2 regions of the Streptococcus sp. Marseille-P7375 genome follow, and region 1 is predicted to be linked to the other one. Evidence: predicted binding sites of a transcription regulator. Region 1 holds the regulator's gene; the other holds the start of a gene.
What was found. Region 1 encodes NrdR, which represses ribonucleotide reductase genes. Its sites were predicted from a motif close to ACACNATATATNGTGT; they were not measured.

Region 1 (8,237 bases):
TTTCTAAGAGAGACAAGAGCCCCAAGAAGAGGGAGCCTGTATAGATATTCCCAACCTTTTGGCTATAGAGAATAGACTTGTCAAAGTTTTCTTGCAGACCCTTTTGCTCCTCCTGAGACAAGCTTTTATCCATAATTTTATTCAGCCCCTTCAGCGCCAATTTTGGATAGGGAAGATGGAAACAAACCGCTGCAAAGTCTCCCAAAGCTAAACCATGACGCTTTTGGTATTCGTTCCAAGTCGTCTTGAGACAATCCAGGTACTGCTGGGTTGAGTAAACACCATTGACGTAAGGAGTCGTAGAGTAATTTGGGCGCCAGAAATCCATAATATCACGAGTTTGAGCCACATTATCTTCATTGAATTCAAGGATGCGTGGATTTTGACTGATCACCATAGCGACAGCGCCTGCACCTTGAGTCGGCTCGCCTGGCGTCTCTTTCCCATATTTGGCAATGTCGCTAGCGATAACCAAGACCTTGCTTTCTGGATATTGTCTGATATGCAGCTTGGCATAGTCTAGAGCAGCAGTTGCTCCATAGCAAGCCTCTTTAATTTCAAAGCTACGAGCAAAGGGCTGAATGCCCAAAAGACCATGAATAAAGACCGAAGCCGCCTTGCTTTGGTCGATGCTAGACTCTGTTGCGACAATGACCATATCAATGGCCTTCTTGTCCTCCACAGTCAAGATTTGCTCAGCCGCTGTCGCACCCAAAGTGACAATATCCTCAGTTAAAGGAGCAATGCTGATCTCCTTCATCAATAATCCCTTGCTGAGCTTGTTGGGATCAATGCCCCGCTCCTCAGCCAGATGATCTAATTTTAAAACATAATTGCTGGTCGCAAAACCGATTTGATCGATTCCGATTTTCATCATAAAGACCTCATTCAATTCATTTGATAGCTAATAGTATTCAGACATTATTTTACCATAATTAAGGCTAAAACTCTTTTAAAAACCATTTTTTAAGCCCAAATCCGACTTGAGACGGAGAAAGCTCATCATCAAAAAATGAGAGAAACTCAATTTTTCCAATTCAGTTTCCCTCATCAGTCTATTCCAATTTTGAGCTAGCAAGTTTAGGGTTTTAAGGATAAACTTTCCGCCCACGAATTCCCTGAAATCGCTCTTGTTTTTTCTTTATAAACAGTCCGAAGCAAGTCCTACTTCCGCTTCCTTGCAATCAAGTGAATTGGGGTCCCTTCAAAGACAAAGGCCTTGCGGATTTGATTTTCTAAGAAACGCAGATAAGAGAAGTGCATAAGCTCTTCTTCGTTGACAAAGATGACAAAGGTCGGCGGTTTGGTCGCTACCTGAGTCGCATAAAAAATCTTGAGACGTTTGCCCTTGTCAGTCGGTGTCGGATTAATCGCGATAGCATCCATGATAACATCATTGAGCACCGCTGACGGAATACGGGTATTTTGACTCTGACTGATTTGCTTAATCATGTCCGGCAGCTTATGGAGACGCTGCTTGGTCAGGGCAGAAACAAAGATAATCGGGGCATAAGAAAGGTATTGGAACTGGTCTCGGATATCCTCTTCCCAGTCTTTCATAGTATGGTTATCTTTTTCCAGCGTATCCCACTTATTGACGACGATGATCATTCCTTTTCCAGCTTCATGGGCAAAGCCAGCAATTCGCTTGTCGTACTCACGAATTCCTTCTTCGGCATTAAGCACCATCAGAACGACATCTGAGCGGTCAATCGCCCGCATAGCCCGCATAACAGAGTATTTCTCCGTATTTTCATAGACCTTGCCTGACTTGCGCATACCAGCCGTGTCGATCATGGTAAATTCCTGACCTTCACTATCCGTAAAGACCGTATCAATAGCATCGCGCGTGGTACCAGCCACTGGACTGGCAATGACCCGATCCTCACCTAAGATGGCATTGATCAAACTAGACTTGCCGACATTAGGACGGCCAATCAAGCTAAACTTAATCATATCAGGATTTTCAACCACTTCCTCATGTGGAAGATTTTCAACGATAGCATCCAGAACATCCCCTGTACCAATCCCATGGACAGAAGAAACTGGAAATGGATCGCCCAAGCCCAGCGCATAGAAATCATAGATTTCATTGCGCATTTCGGGATTATCCACCTTATTAACCGCTAAGATAATCGGCTTGTGGGTCTTATAGAGCATGCGAGCGACATACTCGTCCGCATCCGTGATACCTTCCTTGCCAGACACGACAAAAACGATAACATCAGCCTCATCCATAGCGATTTCAGCTTGGTGCTTGATTTGCTCCATAAAAGGCGCATCAACATCGTCAATTCCGCCTGTATCAATGATACTAAACTTACGATTCAGCCAATCTGCCGTCGCATAGATGCGGTCACGAGTAACCCCTTCCACGTCTTCCACAATGGAAATCCGCTCACCCGCAATCCGGTTAAATAACGTTGACTTGCCGACATTAGGACGGCCGACAATGGCAATAGTTGGTAAGGCCATGTTTTTCCTCTTTCATTCTTTAGGACAGAGCCAAACTCCGTCCTACTTTTCTAATTTCTTTTCTTTGAATAGTTGGTCAATAGCCTGATTTGGCTCCTGACCAAATTGGGCAGCTAGGCGCTGACTCCAGGTTTCCTTAGCTCGCTCGCCGGCATATTCAGTCTGAACGCGGTCATAGGCTTGGATAGTTGAACGATCCTGTTCACGATATTCTTCCTCAAAGACCACTGCTTCATAAGGCAGACGTGGCTTGACTGCATGGTTCTGGTTGGGAGTTCCCAGAGCAATCCCAAAGACTGGATAAGTGTAGTCCGGCAACTTGAAAAGCTCTGCTATTTGACTGGCAGCATAACGAACCAGTCCAATGATTACTCCACCATAACCCAAACTTTCAGCTGCTAACAGGGTATTTTGTCCAGCTAAAGCAGCATCTACTGAGCTGATCAGGAGATTCTCCGACCCCTCAGGATAAAAGTCTTCCGTATGCATGTGAACGCCCTTTTGGGCACGATTGAGGTCGCCGACAAAAAGCAGGAAGGCCGAAGACTGCCTAATGGCTTCTTGGGGCACCAGGTCAAAGAGAGCTTCTTTTTTCTCTTTGCTTCGCACCACAATGATAGAGTAAGACTGGAAATTCTTCCAGCTGGACGCAGCTCGACCAGCATTAATGATGGCATGTAATTCTTTATCCGAAATCTGCTCCTCCGTAAAGCGGCGAACAGACGTGTGAGCATTCATCAAGTTAATTGTTTCATTCATCGGCGGTTCTCTCCTTCTAGGCGTACCTCCTGAGCCAGAAACTTAATTCGCTCCATAACCCGCTTGGCCTGCCAAGTCTCATCGCCATTCTTAGAGCTAGCAAAGTGACGCTCTAAATCCGAAAAACTAAAGTTAGAAGTAAAGAAAGTTGGCAGATTTTCCTGCATACGGTGCTGGAGAATGACCTGCAAAATCTCATCGCGCATCCAGGGGCTAGACTGCTCTGCACCGATATCGTCCAAAATCAGCACTTGAGCTGTCTTGACTTGGTCAATCTTGTCCTTGACCAAGCCGGAACTGATCGCATTCTTAACATCCAAAACAAAGCTTGGATAGTGGATCAGTGTCGTTGAAACACTGCGTTTTTCTGACAAATCATGCGCCAGAGCAGCCATCATATAGCTCTTCCCGACTCCAAAATCCCCGTAGAGATAAACAGCCTTCTGATAATGCGGAAACTCGGCAACAAAGTTGGTCAACAGTTCAAAAGCCTTGTAGCGGCCAACATCGTCTAAATCCACCTGAGCTAGGCTTGCTTCCTTGAGACTGGCTGGTAGGCTGATAAGATTGAGACGGCTTCTAATAGCCTCCTGTCTCTCCTGCTCAATCAACTCAGGCGTCTCTTCATAGTCAACATCCGCATAGCCTTCATTTTTCACCAAGATTGGCTTATATCCTTTAGCAATATAGGTCTCGTCCCCCAGCAAAAAGCGGTTGCGCTCCGTAATATACTGGTTAAACTTGGAGACACTCCGCTGAATCTCAGCTTGGGTCAGCTTTTCCTGCTGGATAAAGGCTGCCACATCTGGATCGGCCATAATCTGCTTGACCAGCTCCTGATAGTCAAACTGCCGCACCCTATTCATATGAGGCATATTCTGTCCTATTTTTTCCATTTAATCGCCTCCCTCTTCCAGTCTCGCTAAAAGCCTTCTTTTTTGTTCTTCTAGTTCCGCTTGTTTTTCTAAGCTAGTTTCATTTTTGTAATCTGGCTGACTCCAGTTCGGCACATTGCTTTTAGCAGAAGCTGGGCTGACTTGCGCAGGACGATTATTCGTCTGCTGGTTGCGCTCACGGATTTTCAGGACTGCCTCTTCAGCCGAGGTCACCTTTTGATAAGAAAAGTCATTGGCCACCTTGAGGGCATACTTCTCATTGAGATTGGCCGAATCTACCTTATTAAAAGTCAGTAGCAGGATGATATTGATAACTTCATCCAACAGTCCCATCTCTGCCAAATCCTGAATCAGCTTCCGTTCACTACGCGTAATGGCCGCCTGACGGGTTTTCTTGATTTCTGCCAAAAAGAACAAGGGCTGCTTGCTTTTAGCCTCACGGATAATAGACTGCTCTTGCTGAGAAAAATCTCCCGAAACTGGTTTTTGCAGAATCTTTTGCTGCATCCGTTTCGTCGAAATCACATGTGACACAGCTGTTTCACGCGCTAAGACATAGGTCTCATACCACGTCCATTTCTTCTGCTCCGCAATAGCAAACAAGTCCAAGAGATCCGATTTTTCATCTGCAAAACGCAAGCCATCCTGAGCCATTCTCTGTTTAAAATGCGTCAAGTCAAAATCATTCTGGCGACTGTTTCTCATCGGACTGACTTCTTCCATGCCATAGATCTGGCTAAAAGAAGCACCGATCTTTTGCCCAGCTGGATTTTCCGGTCGTAGCTTATCTACTGCCGCCTGACCAATCTTTTTCTCCAAAAGACTACTGTACACATGATGAGCAAAGAAGTCCTCAGCGGACAAGGTTGGATAGAGTCGGATGAAAAATCCCGTCTCCGTCTGGAGAAGCTCTAGCAAGCCAATAGCTGATAGGCGCTCCAAGCTCCTCTCCAATACTTCCATACCAAAATCAAGATGATTTAAAATATGGCTGAAAAGTCGCTGCTGAGCTCCGTCATCCCAAAAAGAAACCAGATAAAGATAAAGCGCTACTGCATCCTTGCCCACAATAGGTAGATAATAACGGGTCAGCCCGCTCATATCCTGACTGACCTGGTTATTAGACAAGAAAGAAAAATGATCATTTGGTTTCATAAGCCATTATTTTTCCTTTTTCTTCTTAGAACCCTTGGTAATCTGCTTCAAAAGGCTTTCCAACTCGCCAACATCCTTAAAACTCCGATAAACACTGGCAAAACGGACATAGGTAATTTCATCCAGCTCGGCCAGCTCATCCATGACCAGAGAGCCAATATATTCGCTGGCAATTTCATTTTCGCTCTGACTGCGAAGTTTTTGCTCAATCCGATTGACCAATTCTTCGATCTCGTCACTTGAGACTGGACGCTTCTGAGCAGAACGGATGATTCCATTAAATATCTTATCCCGAGAAAACTGCTCACGCGTTCCATCTTTTTTGACAACGACTAGGGTTCTTTCTTCCACGCGCTCATAAGTTGTAAAACGATGCTGGCATTCCTCGCATTCACGGCGGCGACGGATTGTATTTCCATCTTCTGCCTGCCGGCTGTCAACCACACTTGATTTGCTTCCGCCACATTTGGGACAACGCATGTCATTTCCTCCTAGAATCTTAATACTTCATTATACCATGTTTTGACCAATAACAAAAGACGAGAGATTTCTCACCCATAAAAAAACTAAAGCTGGCAAAGCAGCTTTAGCAAGAAAATCTTCTTTCAAAAATCCAGCAAATGGAAACTTAGCCCTTCTTGTCAAAATACTTTTTGGTTTCAGCAATAATAACAGGAGATAAGGCCAAAAGAGCAATCAGATTTGGCAAGGCCATCAAGGCATTGACAATATCGGCAATGACCCAAACTGCTTCTAGCTCAATAAAGCCCCCTAAGAGCACCATAGCAACAAAGATAATTCGGTACAAGCGAATATATTTGACACCAAACAGGAACTCAAAGCAGCGCTCACCGTAGTAGTTCCAGCCTAAAATAGTGGTAAAAGCAAACAGAACTAGAAAAACGGATAGAAGGATTGGACCAAAATTAGCAAAGACAGTCGCAAAGGCTGCCTGAGTCAAGGACACACCATTGAGATTGCCATCCCAAACTCCTGTGATTAAAATTGTTAGACCTGTCAGACTACAAATAATCAGAGTATCAATAAAGGTTCCCGTCATAGAAATCAAGCCTTGTTCGACAGGCTCCTTGGTCTTGGCTGCCGCCGCAGCAATAGGTGCTGATCCTAAACCAGATTCATTGGAGAATACCCCGCGTGCGACCCCATTTTGAATCGCCATCTGGATGGTTGCACCAGCAAAGCCACCAACAGCAGCCGTCTGACTAAATGCAGAACTAAAGACCAGCTGAAGAGTTGGCAGCAAACGATCTAGATTGACCGCTAAGACAGTCACAGTCCCCAAGATATAAATAGCCGCCATAAAGGGCACAACCTTGGTCGACACTCGAGCAATAGACTGGATGCCGCTAAAAATAACTAGAGCCACCAAAATAGCCAAGATAGAGGCAGTCACAGCTGGAGGGAACTGAATCGTATTCTGCATAGCTTCTGTAATGGAATTGACCTGCGTAAAGGTCCCAATCCCTAAAAGAGCCACCAAGACACCCGCTACAGCAAAGAAGATAGCCAGCGGACGCCATTTTTCGCCCATTCCCAAAAGAATATAGTGCATGGGACCACCAGCAACGGCTCCGTGGGCATCTTTGGAACGATACTTAATCGCTAATAAACCTTCGGCATACTTGGTTGCCATTCCAAAGAAAGCTGCTAGCCACATCCAAAATAAGGCGCCCGGTCCACCAACTTTTATGGCAGTCGCTACACCGATAATATTCCCCGTGCCAACCGTGGCTGCCAATGCTGTACAAAGAGCTGCAAAGCTAGACACATCTCCATGATGATCCTCACCGGAAACAAAAATTAAGCGAAAGGCGCGAGAAAGGCGCGAAATCTGTAGCAACCTCAGACGAAGCGTCAGATAAAGCCCCGTTCCAACTAATAAAATCAAGAGGGGAGGTCCCCAGACCAGAGAATCAATTTGATTCAGCAATTTCAACATAAATCTTCTGCTCCTTTTCCACACCGAGAAAAAGAAAAGTACATGTGTAAACATGTACTCTGGATGCCTGAGAACGACCGTTTCTTGTCCTTCCCTTGCTCTGTCCTTTTACCTGAGAGTTTGAGCAGTTGCCTGCCTTGCCCCTTCGGTGCCAATCATGGTCTCTCCAGAGTTCCGTCCATTTCACAGTCATAAGGCTCAAATACTTATTTCTGAAAAACTTCATTCGGTGTTTATTCTAAATTTTCTATTATTTTAAAATAATATTCGGTTTTTGTCAATATTTTATAACAAACTTTAAATATGTAAACGTTTTTTAATGCAAAAAGAAGCCCTGAGGCTTCTTTCTTAACTTAATTCTGACAAAATCGCCTTCAGTTGCTCCTTCGTATGAACACCAGCTACTTGCTTAACGACTTGACCGTCTTTCTTGAACAGAAGGGTTGGAATGGACATAATGCCGAATTCACGGGCAGTGTTAGGATTTTCATCCACATCCATTTTAAGGATTTTCAGTTCATCTTCATGAACTTCCTCTGCCAACTGCTCTAAGATAGGCGCCTGCATACGACATGGGCCACACCAAGTTGCCCAAAAATCAATCAGAACCAGTCCGTCTTTTGTCTCTTTAGCGAATGTTGCATCTGTAACTGCTGCTACCATAAATCTTCTCCTTTGAATAGCTTACTTTTGATAATATTGTACACCAAACCCAGAGGAAAAGAAAATATTTGCTACGGGTAGGACCTTAATCACTCAATGAGAAATGGTTGGTCATGAGATTGCTGGCATCCAAGAGAACTTTCTCCAAGAGCTGGTCTGTCGCTTCTTGCACCTTGTCGCTCATGGCTTGATTTTCAGCTTCAAAGTCCACATCCTCGCCCTTAGCCAGAGCTCGGTCTACCCGACCAATCATTTCATGACCCCAGGCCATAGTCTTTTCCTGATATTCATCCAAGTCTCCGACATGACTGCTAAAATGAGCATCAGCC
Region 2 (8,237 bases), on a different contig from region 1:
TCAGGCTCTGTTGGTCTTGGTCAATCGTGGCATGACCATCGGTACTCCCGATGTTGTGACAGCCATCACCATGGTCAAAAATGATGAAATTGATAAGTTTGTAGCTCTTTACGAAGAAGAGATTATCAAGGACAGCTATGGCAAGCCGATTCGGGTCAAGACACTTGGCCAAAAAATCTATGTGGACAGCGTTAAAAATCATGATATCGTCTTTGGGATCGGGCCAGCCGGGACAGGGAAGACCTTTCTGGCGGTGACCTTGGCCGTGACTGCTCTCAAGCGTGGGCAGGTCAAGCGAATCATCCTGACAAGGCCAGCGGTAGAAGCTGGTGAGAGTTTGGGATTTCTGCCTGGTGATCTTAAGGAAAAGGTGGATCCTTATCTGCGTCCGGTCTATGATGCCTTGTATCAGATTTTGGGCAAGGACCAGACAACGCGCCTTATGGAGCGAGAAATCATTGAGATTGCTCCCCTAGCCTATATGCGGGGGCGGACGCTGGATGATGCTTTTGTCATTCTGGATGAAGCGCAGAATACCACCATCATGCAGATGAAGATGTTCCTGACACGTCTTGGCTTTCAGTCAAAGATGATTGTCAATGGGGACATCAGTCAGATTGACCTACCTCGGAATGTTAAGTCCGGCCTCATTGATGCTCAGGAGAAATTAAAGAACATCTCCCAGATTGATTTTGTTCATTTCTCAGCCAAGGATGTGGTTCGCCATCCAGTGGTGGCGCAGATTATCCGTGCCTATGAACCGCCGGCTCCTAAGAAAGAGGATCGTGAAATAGCTGAGGACGAAAGCACTAGCTGATGATAAATGATAAAAAACGACTAACTTGGTGAGTAAGTTAGTCGTTTTCTAGTGTCTGAAAATTATTTGGTTAAACCGTAATTATAGTCATCATCTTGCATGGCTTCAACTTCACCAAGAAGGTAACCATTTCCGACTTGAGAGAAGAAGTCGTGGTTGGACGTTCCTGTTGAGATCCCGTTCATTACGATAGGATTGACATCATCTGCTGAATCTGGGAAGAGTGGATCTTGTCCTAGGTTCATAAGGGCTTTATTGGCATTGTAACGAAGGAAGGTTTTGACTTCTTCGGTCCAACCCACACCGTCATAGAGGCTTTCTGTATAGCCTTCTTCATTCTCATAGAGGGTGTAGAGGAGGTCGTACATCCATTCTTTGAGCTTTTCTTGCTCTTCTTCAGGCAATTCATTGAAACCAAGTTGGAATTTGTAACCAATGTAAGTTCCGTGAACAGACTCATCACGGATGATTAGTTTGATGATTTCCGCAACGTTAGCTAGTTTGTTGTTACCAAGATAGTAGAGGGGTGTAAAGAAACCAGAGTAGAAGAGGAAGGTTTCAAGGAAAACGCTGGCAATCTTCTTTTCAAGGGGGCTACCATTAAGGTAGATTTCATTGATAATTTCTGCTTTTCTTTGTAGGTATGGGTTAGTGTTGGTCCATTCAAAGATTTCTTCAATCTCAGCCTTGGTATTCAAGGTAGAAAAGATAGAAGAGTAAGATTTTGCGTGGACGGATTCCATGAATTGGATATTATTGAAGACGGCTTCTTCGTGGGCAGTACGGACGTCCTTGCGTAGGGCATCTACACCAGATTCAGACTGGAGGGTATCCAGCAGGGTCAGGCCACCGAAGACCTTGCCGACCAAGTCTTTTTCCTTGTGGGACAATTTTCTCCAGTCATCGAGGTCATTAGACAAGGGAATCCGTGTATCGAGCCAGAATTGCTCCGTCAGCTTTTCCCAAGTTGATTTGTCGATGACATCTTCGATAGCATTCCAGTTTATGGCTTTATAGTATGTTTCCATGATAATCTCGCTTTAAACTTCTAATACTTGCTTATGTCGCCAATGGAATGATTTCCTTGGCGACATTGCGATAAGTGTTTTTTATACTTTATTTTGTTGAATTTAAATGATGTAATTGTAAATTGTTACTTGCTAGATCACACAGCTTTCACATTGGTTAGCGCCTACTTCACCGCCATCATCAGTGAAGGTGCGGACGTAGTAGATGGACTTGATGCCCTTATTGAAGGCGTAGTTACGCAGGATAGAAAGGTCGCGAGTTGTCTGCTTGCTTTCTTTTTTCCATTCGTAGAGGCCTTTAGGAATATCGCTGCGCATGAAGAGTGTCAGTGAAAGTCCTTGATCCACGTGTTCAGTTGCAGCTGCATAGACATCGATCACCTTGCGCATGTCCATGTCGTAGGCGCTAGTATAGTAAGGGATGGTCTCAGTTGACAGACCAGCAGCAGGATAGTAGATCTTACCGATTTTCTTTTCCTGACGTTCTTCGATCCGTTGAGTAATTGGATGAATTGAAGCAGAAACGTCATTGATGTAGCTGATAGAGCCGTTTGGTGCAACGGCCAGGCGGTTTTGATGGTAGAGACCATCAGCCTTGATTTTATCGCGCAACTCTGCCCAATCCTCTGCAGATGGGATAAAGATGCCTGCGAAGAGTTCTTTAACACGGTCAGACTTAGGTACAAATTCACCCGTCAGGTACTTGTCAAAGTAAGTTCCGTTAGCATAGTCAGATTTTTCAAAGTTATGGAAGGTCACACCGCGCTCGCGAGCGATATTGTTAGACTCAACTAAAGTCCAGTAGTTCATGAGCATAAAGTAGATGCTGGTGAACTCGACAGCTTCCGCTGATCCATAATCGATCAACTGCTGAGCCAAATAGCTGTGCAATCCCATAGCTCCTAGACCAAAGGTATGGGCTAAACTATTACCGTGGTCAATTGAAGGAACGGCTGTAATGTGTGAGCTGTCTGTAACAAAGGTCAAAGCGCGTGTCATAGTTCGGATGGATTTTCCGAAGTCTGGCGAAGTCATCATGTTGACGACGTTAGTAGAACCCAAGTTACATGATACATCTGTTCCCAAGTGGAGATACTCTTGTGCATCATTCAAGAGGCTAGGCTCCTGAACTTGCAGGATTTCTGAGCAAAGGTTACTCATGATGATTTTACCGTCAATTGGATTTGAACGGTTGGCTGTATCTATGTTTACGACATAAGGATAGCCAGATTCTTGTTGGAGTTTAGAAATTTCTGTTTCCAAATCACGGGCCTTGATCTTGGTCTTAGTGATATTTGGATTAGCGACCAACTCATCGTATTTCTCTGTGATATCGATATAGGCAAATGGTACACCGTATTCACGTTCGATTGAGTAGGGGCTGAAGAGGTACATATCTTCATTTTTACGTGCTAATTCGTAGAATTTATCTGGAATGACAACACCGAGTGAGAGGGTTTTAACCCGAACTTTTTCGTCAGCATTTTCTTTTTTGGTAGAAAGGAAAGCGATGATATCTGGGTGGAAGACATTGAGGTAAACAACCCCAGCTCCCTGACGTTGGCCTAGCTGGTTAGAGTAGGAGAAGCTGTCCTCAAAGAGTTTCATAACAGGCACAACGCCAGATGCAGCTCCCTCATAGCCCTTGATAGGCGCTCCAGCCTCCCGCAGATTGCTGAGAGAAATACCGACCCCGCCTCCGATACGAGAGAGCTGCAGGGCGGAGTTGATGGAGCGGCCGATTGAGTTCATGTCATCTGTTACTTGGATGAGGAAGCAGGAAACCAATTCACCGCGACGAGCCCGGCCAGCGTTGAGGAAGCTTGGTGTAGCCGGTTGATAGCGCTGGTGGATGATTTCATTTGCAATATCCTTGGCAATGGCTTCATCTCCGTTGGCAAAGTAGAGGGCATTAAAGAGCACCCGATCTTCCATGCCTTCGAGATAATATTCACCATCATTGGTTTTCAGTGCATACTGGTTATAGAATTTATAGGCTGCCATGAAAGATTTGAACTTGAAATCTTGAGCATGGATAAAAGCAGACAACTCTTCAATATATTCAGGAGAATAGAGTTGGATAAATTCTTTTTCCAAGTAGTTTTCTTCGATTAAATATTGAATTTTTTCAGTAATAGAAGCAAACTTCATCGTGTTTGGTTCAACATTTTCTTTAAAGAAGGCTTCCAAGGCTTCTTTGTCTTTGTGAAGCATGATTTGCCCATTGACTGGACGGTTGATTTCGTTATTTAGACGGAAGTAAGTCACATCTTCTAAGTGTTTGAGTCCCATAATTTTCCTTTTTCTAAAATGTCTTTTGCTTTTACAAAATAAACGGCTCCTACGAATGATAGGAGCGGCAACAAAGCTCTAAATACTGGTGAGATTATGATAATTTTTTAAGTTTACCAGGCTGGAAACCAGAAAATGCTTCAGTTGGTGTTTGAATAACAGGCGCTGCATTGAAACCGAGGCTTTTAACATGGTCGATGTATTCTGGTTGCTCATCAAGGTTGATTTCGCGATATTCCACATTGTTGGTATCAAGAAAACGCTTGGTCATCTTGCATTGAACACAATCGTTTTTAGAGTAAATAGTTACCATTAGATGATTCCTCTATACTTTCATTTTCTTAAATTTTAATCTGAAACTAGTATATCTAAAAGCGAATTCGATGTCAACAGTTTTGAACTAAATATTGTATGATATTTTCTTATAGCAACTATAGAGATACAATATATAGTGTGTAAAATATCAAAATAAAGAGAAATAACCACAAGAAGTAACAGCGCTTACTGTACTTTTAGAGAAGCTAGACCAAGAAGAATTCATTATAAGGAAGAAAGCCTTGGAACTATTTAGAAAAGAGAGGGAGCTGACGATTTAATTTACTATTTTAAAACAGAATTCATTTTCAAACTCTAACGAAATATTTTGTAAGCGGGCTATAAAATTCTTGAAAAAGATTTCAAAAAGTGATATAATACCAACTTGTAAGGGTTATCACTTTAACTCAAAAAGAATTATTTTAAAGGAGAGTCTAACTATGGCTTCTAAAGATTTCCACATTGTGGCAGAAACAGGTATTCACGCGCGTCCAGCAACATTGTTGGTACAAACAGCTAGCAAATTTGCTTCAGATATCACTCTTGAGTACAAAGGTAAATCAGTAAACCTTAAATCAATCATGGGTGTTATGAGTCTTGGTGTTGGCCAAGGTGCTGACGTTACAATCTCAGCTGAAGGTGCAGACGCGGATGATGCTATCGCTGCTATCTCAGAAACAATGGAAAAAGAAGGATTGGCATAAGAAAATGACAGAAATGCTTAAAGGAATTGCGGCATCTGATGGTGTTGCTGTTGCTAAGGCATATCTATTAGTTCAACCGGATTTGTCATTTGAGACTGTTTCAGTCGATGATACGAATGCAGAAGAGGCTCGTTTGGATGCAGCTCTTGAAGCTTCACAGAACGAGCTTTCTGTTATCCGTGAGAAAGCAGTAGATAGCCTTGGTGAAGAAGCGGCTCAAGTATTTGACGCTCACTTAATGGTACTCGCTGACCCTGAAATGGTTGGTCAAATCAAAGAAACGATCCGTACTAAGAAAGTAAATGCGGAAGCTGGTCTGAAAGAAGTTACAGACATGTTTATCGCTATTTTTGAAGGTATGGAAGACAATCCATACATGCAAGAACGTGCGGCAGACATTCGTGACGTGACGAAACGTGTTTTGGCAAACCTTTTGGGCAAGAAATTACCAAATCCAGCTTCTATCAATGAAGAATCAGTTGTTATTGCACATGACTTGACTCCTTCTGATACAGCTCAATTAGACAAGAAATTTGTTAAGGCGTTTGTAACCAATATCGGTGGACGAACAAGCCACTCTGCAATCATGGCTCGTACGCTTGAAATCGCAGCGGTATTGGGAACCAATAATATTACTGAACTCGTTAAAGACGGTGATATCATTGCAGCAAATGGTATCACTGGTGAAGTTATCATTAACCCAACTGAAGAGCAAGCAGCGGAATTCAAAGCAGCTGGTGAAGCTTATGCGAAGCAAAAAGCTGAATGGGCTCTCTTGAAAGATGCTCAAACAGTGACTGCCGATGGCAAACACTTTGAACTCGCTGCTAATATCGGTACACCAAAAGACGTTGAAGGTGTCAATGCAAATGGTGCTGAAGCCGTAGGTCTTTACCGTACAGAATTCCTTTACATGGATTCACAAGACTTCCCAACAGAAGACGAGCAATACGAAGCCTACAAGGCTGTCTTGGAAGGCATGAATGGAAAACCAGTGGTTGTCCGTACCATGGACATCGGTGGAGATAAGGAACTTCCTTACTTCGATATGCCGCATGAAATGAACCCATTCCTTGGTTTCCGTGCATTGCGTATCTCTATCTCTGAAACTGGTGACGCTATGTTCCGTACACAAATCCGCGCTCTCTTGCGTGCTTCTGTACATGGACAATTGCGTATCATGTTTCCAATGGTTGCTCTCTTGACAGAATTCCGTAAAGCTAAAGCAGTTTACGAAGAAGAAAAAGCGAAATTGCAAGCTGAAGGCGTTGCTGTAGCGGACAATATCCAAGTGGGTATCATGATTGAAATTCCAGCAGCAGCAATGCTAGCTGATCAATTTGCCAAAGAAGTTGATTTCTTCTCTATCGGTACCAACGACTTGATCCAATACACAATGGCTGCTGACCGCATGAACGAACAAGTTTCATACCTCTACCAACCATACAACCCATCAATCCTTCGCTTGATCAACAATGTTATCAAGGCAGCTCATGCTGAAGGAAAATGGGCAGGTATGTGTGGAGAAATGGCCGGTGACCAAACAGCTGTGCCACTCCTTGTAGGTATGGGCTTGGATGAGTTCTCTATGAGTGCCACTTCTGTCCTTCGGACTCGTAGCCTCATGAAGAAATTGGATACGAAGAAGATGGAAGAACTTGCACAACGCGCATTGACTGAATGTGCAACGATGGAAGAAGTTCTTGAACTTGAAAAAGAATATCTTGACTTCAATTAATCTGAAAATTAAGATCAGGAAAATTTTCCTGGTCTTTTTTAGTTTTCTTCAGCGTCATAGTAGACCTAGTGTAGAAAGTGAGACTCGATGAAAAATCGAGAAATATAGCGAGTTCATATGAACAAAAGAAGATGATTCATGAAATTTGTGAAAAATTTCTTTAAATTTATAAAATTTAGTTGAAATTTTCAGAAAATTTGATAAAATGATACTTAATAACATTTTGGAGGGGACACGTGACACAATATAAGAACTATATAAATGGAGAGTGGAGAGCTTCTGAAAATGAAATCACCATCTCATCTCCTATCAATAATGAGGTTTTAGGAACTGTGCCTGCCATGAGTCAGGCAGAGGTTGATTATGCGATGGCGAGCGCTCGTGCGGCTTTGCCAGCTTGGCGCGCTCTTTCAGCAGTCGAACGTGCAGCTTATCTGCATAAGGCCGCGGATATTTTGGAGCGCGATCAGGAGAAGATTGGCGAAATCCTTGCAAAAGAAGTTGCCAAGGGTATTAAAGCGGCGATTGGAGAAGTTGTTCGGACAGCAGACTTGATTCGCTATGCGGCTGAAGAGGGCATTCGTATTCACGGTCAGGTTATGGAAGGCGGCGGCTTTGAAGCTGCCAGCAAGAAAAAACTGGCTATGGTCCGTCGTGAGCCTGTAGGAGTTGTACTAGCCATTGCGCCATTTAACTACCCAGTCAACCTGTCTGGTTCTAAGATTGCTCCTGCCCTTATCGGCGGAAATGTCGTGATGTTTAAGCCACCTACACAAGGTTCAATTTCTGGTCTGCTCTTGGCTCAGGCTTTTGCTGAGGCTGGTCTGCCTGCTGGTGTTTTCAATACCATCACAGGACGTGGTTCAGAAATCGGAGACTACATCATTGAGCATAAGGAAGTAAACTACATTAACTTTACTGGCTCGACTCCAATCGGTGAACGCATCGGCAAGCTGGCCGGCATGCGTCCAATTATGCTCGAATTGGGTGGTAAGGATGCTGCAGTCGTGCTGGAAGATGCTGACTTGGAGCATGCAGCTAAGCAGATTGTTGGCGGGGCATACAGTTATTCCGGTCAGCGCTGTACGGCTATTAAACGTGTCATTGTCATGGAGAGCGTGGCAGATAAATTAGCGGCGCTGATTAAGGCAGAGGTAGAGAAACTGACGGTTGGTGATCCTTTTGATAATGCGGATATCACACCAGTCATTGATAACGCATCAGCAGATTTCATCTGGGGCTTGATTGAAGATGCTCAAGAAAAGGGAGCGTCAGCCTTGACAGAAATCAAACGTGAAGCAAATCTCATCTGGCCTGCCTTGTTTGATCATGTGACACTAGAT

Region 2: the regulator NrdR is predicted to act here: its motif matches at 4,577-4,592, upstream of nrdH (glutaredoxin-like protein NrdH).

What each region holds. Positions count from the first base shown of each region.
Region 1 is NZ_CABPTR010000007.1:8,563-16,799, reverse strand. It holds gene FZ954_RS11240 (hydroxymethylglutaryl-CoA synthase) at 1-874, opposite strand, end outside; gene der (ribosome biogenesis GTPase Der) at 1,165-2,475, opposite strand; gene FZ954_RS11230 (NADPH-dependent oxidoreductase) at 2,518-3,234, opposite strand; gene dnaI (primosomal protein DnaI) at 3,231-4,130, opposite strand; gene FZ954_RS11220 (DnaD domain protein) at 4,131-5,285, opposite strand; gene nrdR (transcriptional regulator NrdR) at 5,292-5,765, opposite strand; gene FZ954_RS11210 (sodium:alanine symporter family protein) at 5,914-7,245, opposite strand; glycine riboswitch at 7,336-7,425, opposite strand; gene trxA (thioredoxin) at 7,594-7,908, opposite strand; gene FZ954_RS11200 (C69 family dipeptidase) at 7,994-8,237, opposite strand, start outside.
Region 2 is NZ_CABPTR010000001.1:104,175-112,411, forward strand. It holds gene FZ954_RS00555 (PhoH family protein) at 1-817, shown strand, start outside; gene nrdF (class 1b ribonucleoside-diphosphate reductase subunit beta) at 880-1,845, opposite strand; gene nrdE (class 1b ribonucleoside-diphosphate reductase subunit alpha) at 1,978-4,137, opposite strand; gene nrdH (glutaredoxin-like protein NrdH) at 4,232-4,450, opposite strand; gene FZ954_RS00575 (phosphocarrier protein HPr) at 4,893-5,156, shown strand; gene ptsP (phosphoenolpyruvate--protein phosphotransferase) at 5,161-6,894, shown strand; gene FZ954_RS00585 (NADP-dependent glyceraldehyde-3-phosphate dehydrogenase) at 7,131-8,237, shown strand, end outside.